One region of the Solibacillus sp. FSL W8-0372 genome, then DNA from elsewhere that is predicted to be linked to it. Evidence: riboswitches for the same ligand, from Rfam matches in the RefSeq annotation. Region 1 holds a riboswitch; each other region holds the start of a gene.

Region 1 (4,475 bases):
TGTCCAGATGATAAATAAAATCGAATCAAAACGTTCGAAGAAAATGCCTGGAATCGATATGATTTTCGAAAGCTCGAATACAGGATAATAAAGATTTTTGACCGTTGCATTTCCAAAGACACCTACACAAATAATAAAAATAATGATATAGAAGGTAAATGGAAATAATATACCTAAGACCGTCATTTTTGGGGCTTTTTCGGGTTTCTTGATAAGTGAAATATAAAATAACACGATACCAAATCCCAAAAATGCGTTCAAACTGGATATTGTTCCAGACTGAAGTCCTTTAAAATCGGTTTGAAACACAGGAAGTAAATTTTCAAGCTTAATAGCCCACATCGGAGCAATAATTAATAAAATTAAACCGCCGACAACAAACGGGAAAAAGAGAATATTTAATTTAAAAATGGCCATCCGTGAGCCTGAAACAGCATATACAACGACAAGGATAAAAGCTAAACAGACAACTTCTAATGGAGTACGATCAAAAAAGTACTCCTGAGACAAGGTAGCCATTTCCCTCATTTGAAACGAAGAGATAATAATATATTGAAAAACAAAAATAAAGCATAGTATGACTGCCACTGGCTTTGATACTAAATAGGAAGCAAAAGAGAAAAAGGGTTCATTTGGGAAGGATACCGCTATTTTTGCTAAAATCCATCCTAAAAGAATCGCGATCAACCCACCGAATAAAATTGCCATCCAGCCATCAGAAGATACAGTATGTTCGGTTATATACCGAGGCAAAAATAGAATTGTAATACTAATCGTATTCGAAGCAACAGCAAACATAATGTCTTTATCTTGAATCGATTCATTGTTTTTATAAAGTTTCATTACTTCACTGATCCTCCGTCTTTCTTTTTTCTATTCGATTTCAGGAATGGCTGAAATGAGCGTTTTGACAATACTGTAATCGGAGCCCTTACGACAATATTTTCAAGGGTCCATAAGTTGCCGGGAGAAAAAGATTGTGTATATGGAACACCAATACTTTTTAAGTTGGCAAGATGAACATAAATCATAATAAATACTAAAATAATTCCGTATAGTCCTAAAGTTGCAGCAGCAAATATAGTAGCGAGACGAACTATTCGCAAGCCAATCGCAAAGCTGTAATTGGGTATTGTGAATGCACAAATAGCTGTTAGAGAAATAACTATAACCATGATGGGAGTTACAATCCCCGCCATAACGGCAAGTTGACCAATAACTATACCGCCTACAATCCCAATTGTTTGACTGATTTTATAGGGGAGTCTTGTTCCAGCCTCCTGCAATACTTCATAAAAAAAGACGAGGATTAAAGCTTCAATTAAGGACGGAAATGGAATCCCTTCCCTAGCGGCAGTTATCGTAAATAATAGCTGAGCCGGAATTAATTCTGGATGGTATGAAATTAATGCAACATATAGGGCTGGTAAAAATATAGTCATGTAGAAAGAGAATAAGCGCAATAATCGTAATAATGAACTTATTAACCAACGTTGGTTATAGTCTTCTATTGACTTTAATGAATCCCCGAAAGTGATAGGCATTAAGAGAGCAAAGGGTGACCCTTCAACAATAATGGCTATTTTACCTCTCAATATATTGAAAGCCACCCTATCCGGTCTTTCTGTATCTAAAATTTGTGGAAAGGGTGACAGAAGATTATCTTCAATCCACTGTTCAATAAATCCAGAATCCGGTGCGAAATCAATATCAATTGTTTTAACGCGACGCAAAACTTCCTGTAAAAGGTCTTCTCTTACAACTCCATCAATATAACAAATGGCAATTTTCTGGTTGGAATGTGTGCCAACTTCCATCATATCGACTCGAAGATTGGGGTCTTTGATTTCCTGGCGAATGAGCGAGAGGTTAATTTTAAAATTCTCTATAAACCCTACTCTGGACCCTCGAATTACTGATTCAGATTGCGGTTCCTCAAGCGCGCGATATTCCATTCCGCTCGTTCCGATAAGAGCGGCTTCACTTTCACCTTCCAGTAAGAAAACTGTATCGCCGGCTAAAAGCGTCTTAATTACCTGCTTCATTTCCTTTGATCTGTTGATTTCAGCAATGGCAAGTATTTCTTCATAGACATGATCAAACAAATTCGAGTGAATATGTTTTCTGTTTAATTCAAGAATTTTTAATATATTTTTATTTAATAAATCCTCGTTTATAAGCCCTTTTATATAAATTAAAGCAAAAGGATGGTTCAACCGGCCAATTCTGCTTTTTCGGATAATAAGATCTGCAGAATTTCCAAGTATTTTTTTTATTACTGCAATATTTTCATCTAATTGGCCATCGAGATATTGGCGACTATTGTTTTTTTCATTTGAAGATTGGACCATTTTCTTAACTCCTGTTCAAATGATGTAATAAGTTTATTGTTTTATTTTTTCCAAATAATATGCAATTCATACTTTAATTCGATGTATTATTGAACCTTTAAAATGTGGATGTAGCTTAGAATGAACGAGCGATCAAAATGTATGAATTTGACATTCAACATACCTGTTGATAATATGAAGGAACAAACAAAATAGCATATATTGCGGGGGGACTCTTTGGAGTTGAGAAGGTTAAAACCTGACTCTTTGAACCTGTCAGTTAACACTGGTGTAGGGAAGCGATTCATTATATTTATAAGCAATAATTTGAATTGTGCTTTCCCATTTATTTAGGGAGAGCACTTTTTTGTTTAGGCTAAGTGAATTTCTACTTGTAAGACCCGTCTAGTGAATCTATTCGTTCATATGAAGAATGATTATGGAAAGGTGATGGAAATGGCTACTAAGCAGGAGATGCAAAATAGAATTATCCAGGCTGTAGAAACAGTAAAGAAAGGGAATCCGATGGCAGGTTCCATTACAAACACTGTCACGATTAATTTCGTTGCAAATGCACAGCTTGCTGTTGGAGGTTCTGCCGCTATGGTGTATTTACCAGATGAAGCAGAATTTTTGGCTAAGGCAGGGGGAGCAACCTATATAAATGTGGGTACGCTATTACCCATTTATGAAGAGACATTACCTCATGTAGCAAAGATATTGCATGAAACAGGAAAACCATGGGTATTGGACCCTGTCGCTGTAGGCATTGGTTCACTAAGGACAGATCTGCTACAGAAATTTAAGGCATTTAAACCGACCATTATTAGAGGAAATGCATCAGAAATTATAGCATTGGCAGGTTTATGGGCATTAGATGGAGGAGCAGAGGAATCAAGGGTACGAGGTGTGGATGCTACAGATTCTGTACATGAGGCTAAAAGAGCAGCGATTGCTCTTGCAAAGTGGACGGGTGGTGCAGTTGCTGTATCAGGAGAAACGGATTTAATAACAGATGGCTCTATTATAGCTATCTCTTATGGGGGCTCTCATTTTATGGAGAAGATTACCGGAGCTGGTTGCTCGTTAGGCGGAGTTGCCGCTGTGTATGCAACGGTGACCACCCCGTTTATTGCAGCACTCACTGCTAGTGCAGTATACAATGTAGCTGGAAAACGCGCTGAGTTAAAAGGAGATGGTCCAGGAAGTTTCCAAGCGCAGTTTTTGGATGAATTATATAAAGCAACAGCAGAAGAAATTGCAAACAACTCATTTGATTTGGAGGAGGTTAATTTATGAATACATTAATAGCAGTAGCAATTGCGCCTTTTGGTGTAGGGGATGAATTGGGACAGGAAATCGCCGAGGTTGTGAAAGTCATTCGAGATTCGGGGTTACCGAGTCGAACTACATCAATGTTTACAGAAATTGAGGGAGAATGGGATGAAGTGATGAAAGTAGTAAAAGAAGCGACTTTTATACTTGCAGAAAAAGGAATTCGAACAGAAGTGGTGTTAAAAGCTGATATCCGTCCGGGATATACGAATACGATTAATACAAAAATAGATAAAATAAATGATATTTTAGGAGGGTAATATGGGTAATATCAAAAAGCTTGATATTTCAGCCTATTTAGTTATAGGTCCTGAAAATACAAAAGGCCGTCCAGTCGCAACGATTATTAAAGAGGCAGTAAGTGCGGGCTTTACTTGCATCCAAATACGTTCCAAAGTTGCTTCTGCAAGAGAATTGATTCAATTAACACGGCAAGCAGCAGAGGTCATTGAAGAGGCTGGAAAATCCGATGAGGTTGCACTCCTAGTAAATGACCGTCTTGATGTTGTTTTAGCGGCTAAATCACAGGGGATTAAAGTGGATGGCATTCATGTAGGCCAAAAAGATATTCCAGTGAACGTTTGTCGGGAATATTTAGGGGAAGACCTCATTATAGGTTTATCTGCTCGAGCTGATCAATTATTTGACTATATTAAAACAGAGGATGTCTCTCAACTTGATTATTTTGGTGTAGGACCGTTGCATGAAACCCCAACAAAACCTGATTGCGGAATTGGGGAAGACGGAAAGGTGATTACGAGAAGTATTGCCGATATTACGAAAGTTGCTGAGCTTAGTTCAATTCCCGTA
Region 2 (4,475 bases), 1.7 Mb from region 1:
TCGGTTCTTGGATTGGATTATTCGCGACAGGTCAAACGATTTCTGTATCAGTTATGATGGGACTACTGATGTTAATCGGTATCGTTGTCACGAACGCAATCGTACTTGTAGACCGTATTATCCGTATGGAACATGAAGGTATGAATATGCGTGAAGCAATATTGGAAGCCGGGGCAACACGTTTACGACCAATTTTAATGACCGCGATTGCAACAATTGGAGCAATGTTACCAATGGCATTCGGTGGAGCTGGCGGCGGTCTGATTTCTCAGGACTTGGCTGTAACAGTAATTGGTGGTTTATTATCATCAACAGTATTAACTTTAATCATCGTTCCGATTGTATATGAAGTATTATCAAGAATGCTGAAGAAAAATCGTAAAGATGTAAAAGACAATTAATATGGGCGGCCTGTAGGAATAATATTCTTATAGGCCGTTTTTTATTGTACAGTAAAGGGTATAGAAGTTAAGTTTTATACACCTAAGTGGGAGGAATTTTATGAGAAAAATATTGCTTTTTAGTTTAATATTTTTTGCTGCAGCCATTATTCATCCAATGACTACAAATGCTGCTACAGAAAAGGTTGACCTTGGAAAATATCCGGTACAAGTAATCGCAAAAAAGAATATAGAACTGAAGGATAAAAATGGGACTGTTATAAAAAAAGTAGCAAAAGGGGAGAAGCTTTTATTAACCGGGATACATGATAAGCAAGGTATCGTAAAAAATTCGTCTAAAACCGCTTTTCTTACTTTAACCGATGTCCACTATGATCAATTAGTCGACGGTTCGAAAGTTTTAACATTCGATGAAGTAGCCTCAAAGTTAAAGCTAATATCACTAATGTATCCTTCACTTACGAATTTACAGGAAATCGGACAATCTGTTGAGGGGCGTTCTCTCTATTCCATAAAGCTTGGAACTGGTAAAAAGGAAGTTTTATTCGATGCAGCTTTCCATGGTCGGGAACATATGACGACCAATGTGCTGATGGAAATGATTGATACATATTTAAAGGCTTACTTGAATGGCACTAAGATAGAAAAATATGATGTGAAAACGATATTAAGTGAAGTAAGTATTGTATTTGTACCAATGGTTAACCCAGATGGTGTAACACTTTCACAAGGTGGAAAAGTGAAAACACCTATGGCCAAGTTAAGAGCGATGAATGGGAGCTCAAATTTTAATCGTTGGAAAGCAAATATAAATGGTGTCGATTTAAATCGTCAATTCAATGTGAACTGGCAATTAATAAAAATGACAAAGCCTTCGTTTAAAGAATATAAAGGTAAAGCGCCGAATACAGAGCCTGAAGCACTTGCAATGAAAAGACTGATTGATCGCGGCAATCATTTAGCCTATGTATCCTATCATTCTTCCGGTCAAATTATATATTGGAGTCGAGCGAAGAGCCATTTTGAACGCACGAAAAAGCTAGTAAAGGGAGTTTCCTCAATTACAGGCTATAAAATGATGCCCGTAACAACAAAAAACGAACCAATCGCAGCTTCTGAGGACTACTTCACAAAAGTTAAAGACCGACCTGCGATGACGGTTGAAATTGCACCATATGCCGGTGAAGCCTCGGTGCCACTAAAACGCTGGAACAATGTTTGGAAGCAAAATAAAACTGTCGCACTATACGTAGCGAATGAAGCGAGAAAATGGTAGGCAGTAGGAAAAAATTTAAATTACCGTTGCATTTATTCAGAATTATCAGTAGACTAGTAGTAATTAAATGAATTTGCAGGGGGACACGTAAGTGTTGAGAAGGTAAAACCTGACCCTTAGAACCTGATCCGTTAACACGGGCGTAGGGAGCAAAATGTACAAGCTAATAATCGTACGTGGCGCTCTCCATCTTTTTGGAGAGCTTTTCTTTTGCAAATTTTTTAATTGCGGGGGGACACATTTGTGTTGAGAAGGTTAAAACCTGACCCTTAGAACCTGACAGTTAATACTGGCGTAGGGAGCAATAAGTGCGTACGTATGCACTTTTTTAGGCATCTCTACTTTTTGTAGAGGTGCCTTTTTTGCTTACGCCTCTAAGGAGGAAATAGGATGGATTTTTGTGGAGAAGTAAGAAAGCAAACGGAATATTATTGGGAGGCCAGTTTGAAGCATCCATTTGTACAAGGTATTGCTGATGGAACATTGGAGCTGGAAAAGTTTAAATTTTATATGCTGCAGGACGCCTATTATTTAAAGCATTATATGAAACTACTTGCAATGCTGGCGGCAAAAGCTAATGAAGATGAAGATGTAGCTTATTTCCTGGAAACCGCGAACTTTATACGGGAAGCAGAGTTAGAACTACACCGTTCGACTTTCAAAGAGTTGCATGTTACACCTGAAGAAATCAGAAATTTCCAACCAGCACCTGCAGCGTACAATTATGTTAGTCATATGTATCAAGCATTTTATACAGGGTCGATTGCCGACGCATACGCTGCGATACTACCTTGTCCGTGGTTATATCAGGAAATCGGAGGCGCATTACGAAAAGCAACACCGGGTGTTAAGTTGTATCAGCAGTGGATTGATCTATATGCCTCCACTGAGATGGAGGAAACAATTGAAAAACAAAAGGAAATGATGAATCGATTTGCACAGATGCCAGGAAATAATGAACGTGAATTGACAGCCCATTTCAAGCGCAGTTGCTATTATGAGTGGCAGTTTTGGGAAATGTCCTGGACTTGTCAGGATTGGCAACAGGAAGTGTACATGAATGAGCATGCTACGATTTTATAAGGTCATTGTTGTATGAAGTTAATGGCAGTAACAGATGATTGTCAGCCGATTTTAGCATTAGCGCAAAAAATTATTCAGATACAGCAAAGCGTGGATTATATACAAATACGTGAAAAGACAAAAACAATAAAAGAAGTGATAACTCTACTTGAATATTTGGAAGAGGGAGCTGTCCCGAAAGACAAAATTATCGTAAATGGTCATTTGGATATTGCGGTGAGCAACGGTATTCAAATAATTCATTTACCGGAGAGAGGCTTATCGGTACAACAGGTTAAACATCAATATCCACAACTTCGAGTAGGTAGATCGGTTCATGATTGTGCGGGCGCAATAGAGGCAGAGCGGCAAGGGGCTGATTATGTTCTTTATGGACATTGCTTTGAAACAAACAGCAAAAAAGGAAAGGTTCCAAACGGTCTTTCTCCTATTAATGAAATGAAAAAGAACTTAAAAATTCCCGTCTTCGCGATTGGTGGAATTCATGTGGATCGAGTCCAGGCACTCCTAGATGTTAAGGCAGATGGAATTGCGGTTATGTCCGGGATTTTTTCGGCAACGCATCCGTTTGCAGCAGCGAACCAATACAGGGAGGCCATTAAAGATGCAAACAAGCTATGACGTAGTCGTAATTGGCGGAGGAATTATTGGAAGTGCAATTGCTTATTATTTAGCAAAGAATCAAGTCGAGGTGGCCGTGCTTGAGGAAAGTCAAATTGGACTAAAAGCGACAAGTGCAGCGGCGGGTATGCTTGGAGCGCATTCGGAATATGAAGGCGATGGAAAGGACTTCTTCACTTTTGCGAGATACAGTCAGGCGCTCTATACGGAGTTAAAGGATGAACTATACGGGCTAAGTGGCATTGACATTGGCTGCAAAAAGGGAGGGATTTTAAAGCTGGCCTTTTCTGAACATGACAAGAAAGAATTAGGGGCAATACTCACACTGCCCACTGTGAAATGGCTTGAGGCAAATGAAGTAAGAAATCTAGAACCCGATGTTTCCCCGCATATAATAGGAGCTGCCTATATTGAAGAGGATGTTAGTGTATTGCCGTATCGTGTATGTCAGGCCTTTTTTAAAGGGGCACAAGTTTACGGTGCATCCATTTTTGAACATACAAAGGTGTTAAAGATTCAAAAGCAGTTGGATTCTTTTCAAATAGATACAACACTAGGAATGTTCAAAGCAAAACGGGTTGTTATTGCTGCGGGTGTTTGGAGTAATCCCTTTTTTCAGCTGCTAGGTGTAGAGCAGCAAATAACACCGGTCAAAGGGGAATGTATTGCTGTGGAAGGGAGAAGTACTTTTTTAAAACACACTATTTTTCATGATAAATACTATATCGTTCCTAGAAATAATGGGGAGCTAGTTATTGGCGCTACTATGGAGGAAAATGATTGGTCAGAACACGTAAGTCTGGATGGCATGGAAACATTAATTCAAAAAGCGAAGGAACTCTTTCCTGGAATTGGTCAGATGAAGATGAATGCTGCCTGGTCAGGATTGCGTCCACAAACATTCGATCAAAAACCATTTATAGGCTTTCATCCACATGATGAAGCGATATTATTTGCAACAGGACATTACAGAAACGGGATTTTATTAGCACCAGCAACAGGTGAGATGATTGCGAGCTTTATATTAAATAGGACTGTGAAAAAAGAATGGGTCGTGTCTTTTCAAATTAATCGACCTAACAGGAGATGAGTAA
Region 3 (4,475 bases), 820 kb from region 1:
AGAAATCTCAGGTTAATGGTCAAACAGAGGTTACTCTGCAAAACCAAATATTGAGAATTAATGCGAAAGCTAAACAGTTCTAACCTTTGTTAAGAAGTAAATCAGGCCTTCACCAACAGTAGTATTCTGTTGTGAAGGTCCTTTTACTTTTTACTTATAATTTTTTGCAGCGTTACTTTTACCCTTTTCTACAAGGCGATGTAGTTCATTTAATTCATTTGCGATTTCTTCTCTCATTTTGTTTGGAGCAATTTTTTCATTCTTAGGTGTTTGAGGTAACGACCTCTTATTAGTTCCTTTGCTTGTGCTGTCGTCTCTGCCCATTTCGTATTCTCCTTTCGATTGGATTCCTTCTTAATATGGCATGAGATCAGTTTTTTATCACAAAAAGTAAGGAAGTAAACGAAGATGGAAAAAGGCATAAAACCCCCAATACTGAGCACATTAAATCAGTAGGAGGTGGAGAAAATGAGCAAAAACAACAAAAAGACATTGAATGAAAGAACACATAATCCTTTTGCTACTTATAAAGAACTGCATCATAACAAAACAAGTCATGATCGAAATCCAGAAGACAATGTAGCTGAATTTGCAGAAGAATTTGATTCCAAACTAAAAAATAAAAACAATAAAACAAATCATGACAAAAATCAGCAGTCCAACAAAAAATAGTTAATCTTGATTTTCTTTTCAAATAAAAAAGAGCCTTAATTAAAGGCTCTTTAATAATATGGAGAAAGGTAAAACTATCCCATATATACACTTTCACATGTTCCGGCTACAGGCTCGTAAAAACAATGTTGTTTAAATTGCCCTGTAAATGGTTGCCCATACCATGTAGGAGGACATTCCCCTGAAGGATTAAAATACCAGAGGGCATATTTTGCTGGATGGTCTCTCCAAAAATCTAATGTTTGCCTTGCCAAACGTTGTTCAGTAGGTCTTGCGCGCTGATAAAACATATTTCCTTTTTGAACTGCTTCAAAAGAATAGTTATTTCCCTGAACTTGAAAAATAACCTGCTCTACTGTTCTGACGTCTCTAAAGTCTAAACAATCCGCAACAACTCGATTTACAATTACATTCCCAACATATAACATCCCTTGCTTGCCTTCACCTTCAGCCTCAGCTCGCATCATTCTTGCCATCAAATCGACATCTGCATCGCGGTACTTAACTCTTGGCATTTTTTCACCTCACATTTATAGTATGAAAAAGTTTGCTACGTTGCGCATATCTTAATTAGTTTTGTATAAAAATTATTTCAAAAAGTGCTCTTATTCATTTATGACTTTTTCTCTCGCATTAATAGAGCATTAAGTTCATAAATTAGTATATAGAAAAAGGAGGACCGACAATTCAAATTCATGTTGTACAGCCAGGAGAATCGCTATGGGGAATTGCGCAAGCTTATGGAACGACGATACAGAACATTGTGGAAGCCAATCAAATTCCCGATCCTAATCGCTTAGTTGTAGGGCAAGCGCTTGTGGTTCCAGTAAATGGTCAATATTATATTGTTCAACCAGGGGATAGCCTATGGTCAATAGGACAACGCTTTAATGTGAATTATATGACACTTGCACAAGTCAATGGTTTGTCTTCAAATGCGGTATTAATGATTGGAACACGTTTATATATTCCTCCCGCTGCGAAAACATCTGCTGAAATTTTTGCTTATGTTGAACCAAGAGGCAACGAAGTAAGTGAACTACTAGTAAATCAAGTGCGTGAAACGAGTCCCTATTTAACGTATTTAGCTCTATTCAGCTATGAAGCAGGACGGGATGGTTCATTAAAGGCGCCAGTAATTGAACCACTACCTAGTTTGGCCGCAGAAAATAATGCGAGTATTGCAATGGCGATAACGAATCTAGAAGATTATCAGTTCAGTAGTGAGCTAGCACGTGATATTTTTCAAAGTAAAGCAGTACAAAACTTACTTTTTGACAATATTATTGCAGAAGCAAAAAGAATTGGGAATGTTTCGGATATCCATTTTGATTTTGAGAGAATACCAGGTGACCAAAGGGAAGCCTATAATAATTTCTTGAGAAGCGCGGTAGAGCGTATGCATGCTGAAGGTTATACAGTCTCCACGGCACTGGCACCAAAATCGAGTGCGAATCAGCCAGGGGAATGGACGGTAGGTCATGATTATAGAGCTCACGGGGAAATAGTAGATTTTGTTATGCTAATGACATATGAGTGGGGGTATTCTGCAGGCCCACCTCTGGCTGTCTCCCCGCTCCCTCAAGTGGAACAAGTAGTTCAATATGCTTTAACGGAAATTCCGGCAAATAAAATTTTACTTGGGCAAAATTTGTATGGGTATGATTGGACGTTACCCTTTGTGCAAGGGGGCGAATATGCAGAAGCATTAAGTCCACAACGTGCAATAGAAATAGCCAAACGTTATAATGCAGCCATTCAATATGACTATACCGCACAGGCACCTTACTTTAACTATTATGATGAGCAAGGACGTTCACATATTGTCTGGTTTGAAGATGCACGTTCCATCCAGGCAAAATTTAATTTAGTAAAAAGACTAAATTTACGGGGTGTCGGTTACTGGAAACTTGGTTTACCGTTCCCCCAAAACTGGCAACTTATCGGTTCAAACTTTAATGTCGTTAAGAAATAAAATAGGATTAAATAAAAACTCAGATGAATTAGTATATAGCTCATCTGAGTCTTTATAAGTGATGTGGCAATTTACAATCGTACTTCGCATTAGAAAGTATATTATGAATCTAAAATTTTTCCATTTACTTGCTATGTAAATTTTATTCTGATACACTCGACGTAATTAAATGCATTTGCAGGGGGACACACTTGTGTTGAGAAGGTTAAAACCTGACCCTTAGAACCTGACCGTTAATACGGACGTAGGGAGCAAAGTACAATTATACATATGTACTTACTAAGACCCCGCGTATTTTACGTGGGGTCTTTCTTTTGCAGTGTCACTTAATAATATTTTTATTAGGAGTGGTAAAAATGATTGCATGTACTATAGCAGGATCCGATAGTGGGGGCGGGGCTGGCATCCAAGCTGATTTAAAAACCTTTCAAGAGCTTCGTGTATTCGGTACATCAGTGATTACAGCTTTAACGGCTCAAAATACAAAAGGGGTGCATGGAATCTATCCGGCTACTGCTGATTTTGTAAAGGATCAATTAAATGCAGTAATCGATGATTTTGATCTGAAAGCTGTTAAAACAGGTATGCTGTTTAATGCAGAAATCGTAGAAACAATTGTCTCGGTATTGAAAGCTAAAGAAATACCACTTATTGTAGATCCAGTGATGATTGCAAAAGGCGGTGCTAGCTTACTGAAAGAGCAAGCAACAATAGCTTTAAAGGAAAAACTACTTCCGGTTGCTACGGTTTGTACACCGAATATACCCGAAGCAGAAGTATTGACCGGGCTTACGATCAAAACCGAAGAGGAAATTAAGCTTGCAGGGGAATATTTATTAAATTTAGGTATGCAATGTGTAGTGATAAAAGGTGGTCATTTAGCGGATAATCATGCGATTGATACGGTGTTTATTCGAGGAGAAAAGCCTTTTAAAATGAAAACAGAAAGACTGAAAACAATTCATACGCATGGAACAGGATGTACATTTTCAGCAGCAATTACCGCAGAAATTGCCAAGGGGAAACCATTAAAAACAGCGATCATTGAAGCAAAAAAGTTTGTCCAATTAGCAATTCGTTATCCACTGAATATTGGTCATGGATATGGTCCAACAAACCATTTTGCCTACCAGGAGCACCGAGGAATTTGCGATGTGCAAGTAATTTAATTAATTTATTGAGTAAATTGTACTCGTTTCTTGAAGTGAATAACTTGTGGCATTTTTTTAACTCTCAAAAAGTACTACTTGCCTAGATATAGTAATGTATCAATTTACTCTTTTCTACTATTCTGTCAATTTAGTATGATGGACTTGTTGAACAATTTAGATAATAGGAGTGAAAAAAATGTGGAAAAAACTTTCTGCTTCGGCCCTTACATTAACACTTTTAACTAGTGGAATGGCTGGAGTATCAGCGGCATCTACTTCCAACGAGGAAGAAATGACACGCGGAGATTTTGTGAAGGCAGTCATTGATGCATTAGGTGTTGAAGTAGGTTCTGGACAATCCGTTAAATTCAAGGACGTACCCGATTCACTAAAGCCATATATTGAAAAGGCTGTGGAACTAAAGTTAATTAAAGGTAAAACACCGACACAATTTGCACCAAATGAAAAATTGACACGCACACATGCCTTCCTTATTGCAGCTAGGGGTATACAGGATGAAAAACAATACTCCGAAAATGTATTAAATCAATTTAAAGATGCGAATAAAATTGGATCTGGGAATCGTCAAGAGATGGCAAAGGCAGTAGAGTTAGGCTTATTAACAGGCTATGAAGACGGGACGATCAAACCGAATGAGTTTGTCACGAAAGTGCAAA

Evidence for each region. Region 1 has a riboswitch for thiamine pyrophosphate ahead of thiM (hydroxyethylthiazole kinase). Riboswitches for the same ligand answer to the same signal wherever they lie in the genome.
Region 2: another riboswitch for thiamine pyrophosphate. It lies ahead of tenA (thiaminase II); the one in region 1 lies ahead of thiM (hydroxyethylthiazole kinase).
Region 3: another riboswitch for thiamine pyrophosphate. It lies ahead of thiD (bifunctional hydroxymethylpyrimidine kinase/phosphomethylpyrimidine kinase); the one in region 1 lies ahead of thiM (hydroxyethylthiazole kinase).

The regions. Positions count from the first base shown of each region.
Region 1 covers NZ_CP150204.1:3,457,409-3,461,883, reverse strand. The annotation lists gene MKY13_RS17755 (endospore germination permease) at 1-843, opposite strand, end outside; gene MKY13_RS17750 (spore germination protein) at 843-2,351, opposite strand; TPP riboswitch at 2,547-2,646, shown strand; gene thiM (hydroxyethylthiazole kinase) at 2,787-3,629, shown strand; gene MKY13_RS17740 (thiamine-binding protein) at 3,626-3,925, shown strand; gene MKY13_RS17735 (thiamine phosphate synthase) at 3,927-4,475, shown strand, end outside.
Region 2 covers NZ_CP150204.1:1,731,315-1,735,789, forward strand. The annotation lists gene MKY13_RS08515 (efflux RND transporter permease subunit) at 1-401, shown strand, start outside; gene MKY13_RS08520 (M14 family zinc carboxypeptidase) at 502-1,677, shown strand; TPP riboswitch at 1,745-1,843, shown strand; TPP riboswitch at 1,897-1,995, shown strand; gene tenA (thiaminase II) at 2,068-2,760, shown strand; gene MKY13_RS08530 (thiamine phosphate synthase) at 2,773-3,381, shown strand; gene thiO (glycine oxidase ThiO) at 3,365-4,471, shown strand.
Region 3 covers NZ_CP150204.1:2,635,821-2,640,295, reverse strand. The annotation lists gene MKY13_RS13420 (YpzG family protein) at 1-83, shown strand, start outside; gene MKY13_RS13415 (hypothetical protein) at 151-324, opposite strand; gene MKY13_RS13410 (hypothetical protein) at 469-672, shown strand; gene MKY13_RS13405 (cell wall hydrolase) at 747-1,187, opposite strand; gene MKY13_RS13400 (glycoside hydrolase family 18 protein) at 1,358-2,647, shown strand; TPP riboswitch at 2,817-2,915, shown strand; gene thiD (bifunctional hydroxymethylpyrimidine kinase/phosphomethylpyrimidine kinase) at 3,004-3,816, shown strand; gene MKY13_RS13390 (bifunctional 2',3'-cyclic-nucleotide 2'-phosphodiesterase/3'-nucleotidase) at 3,995-4,475, shown strand, end outside.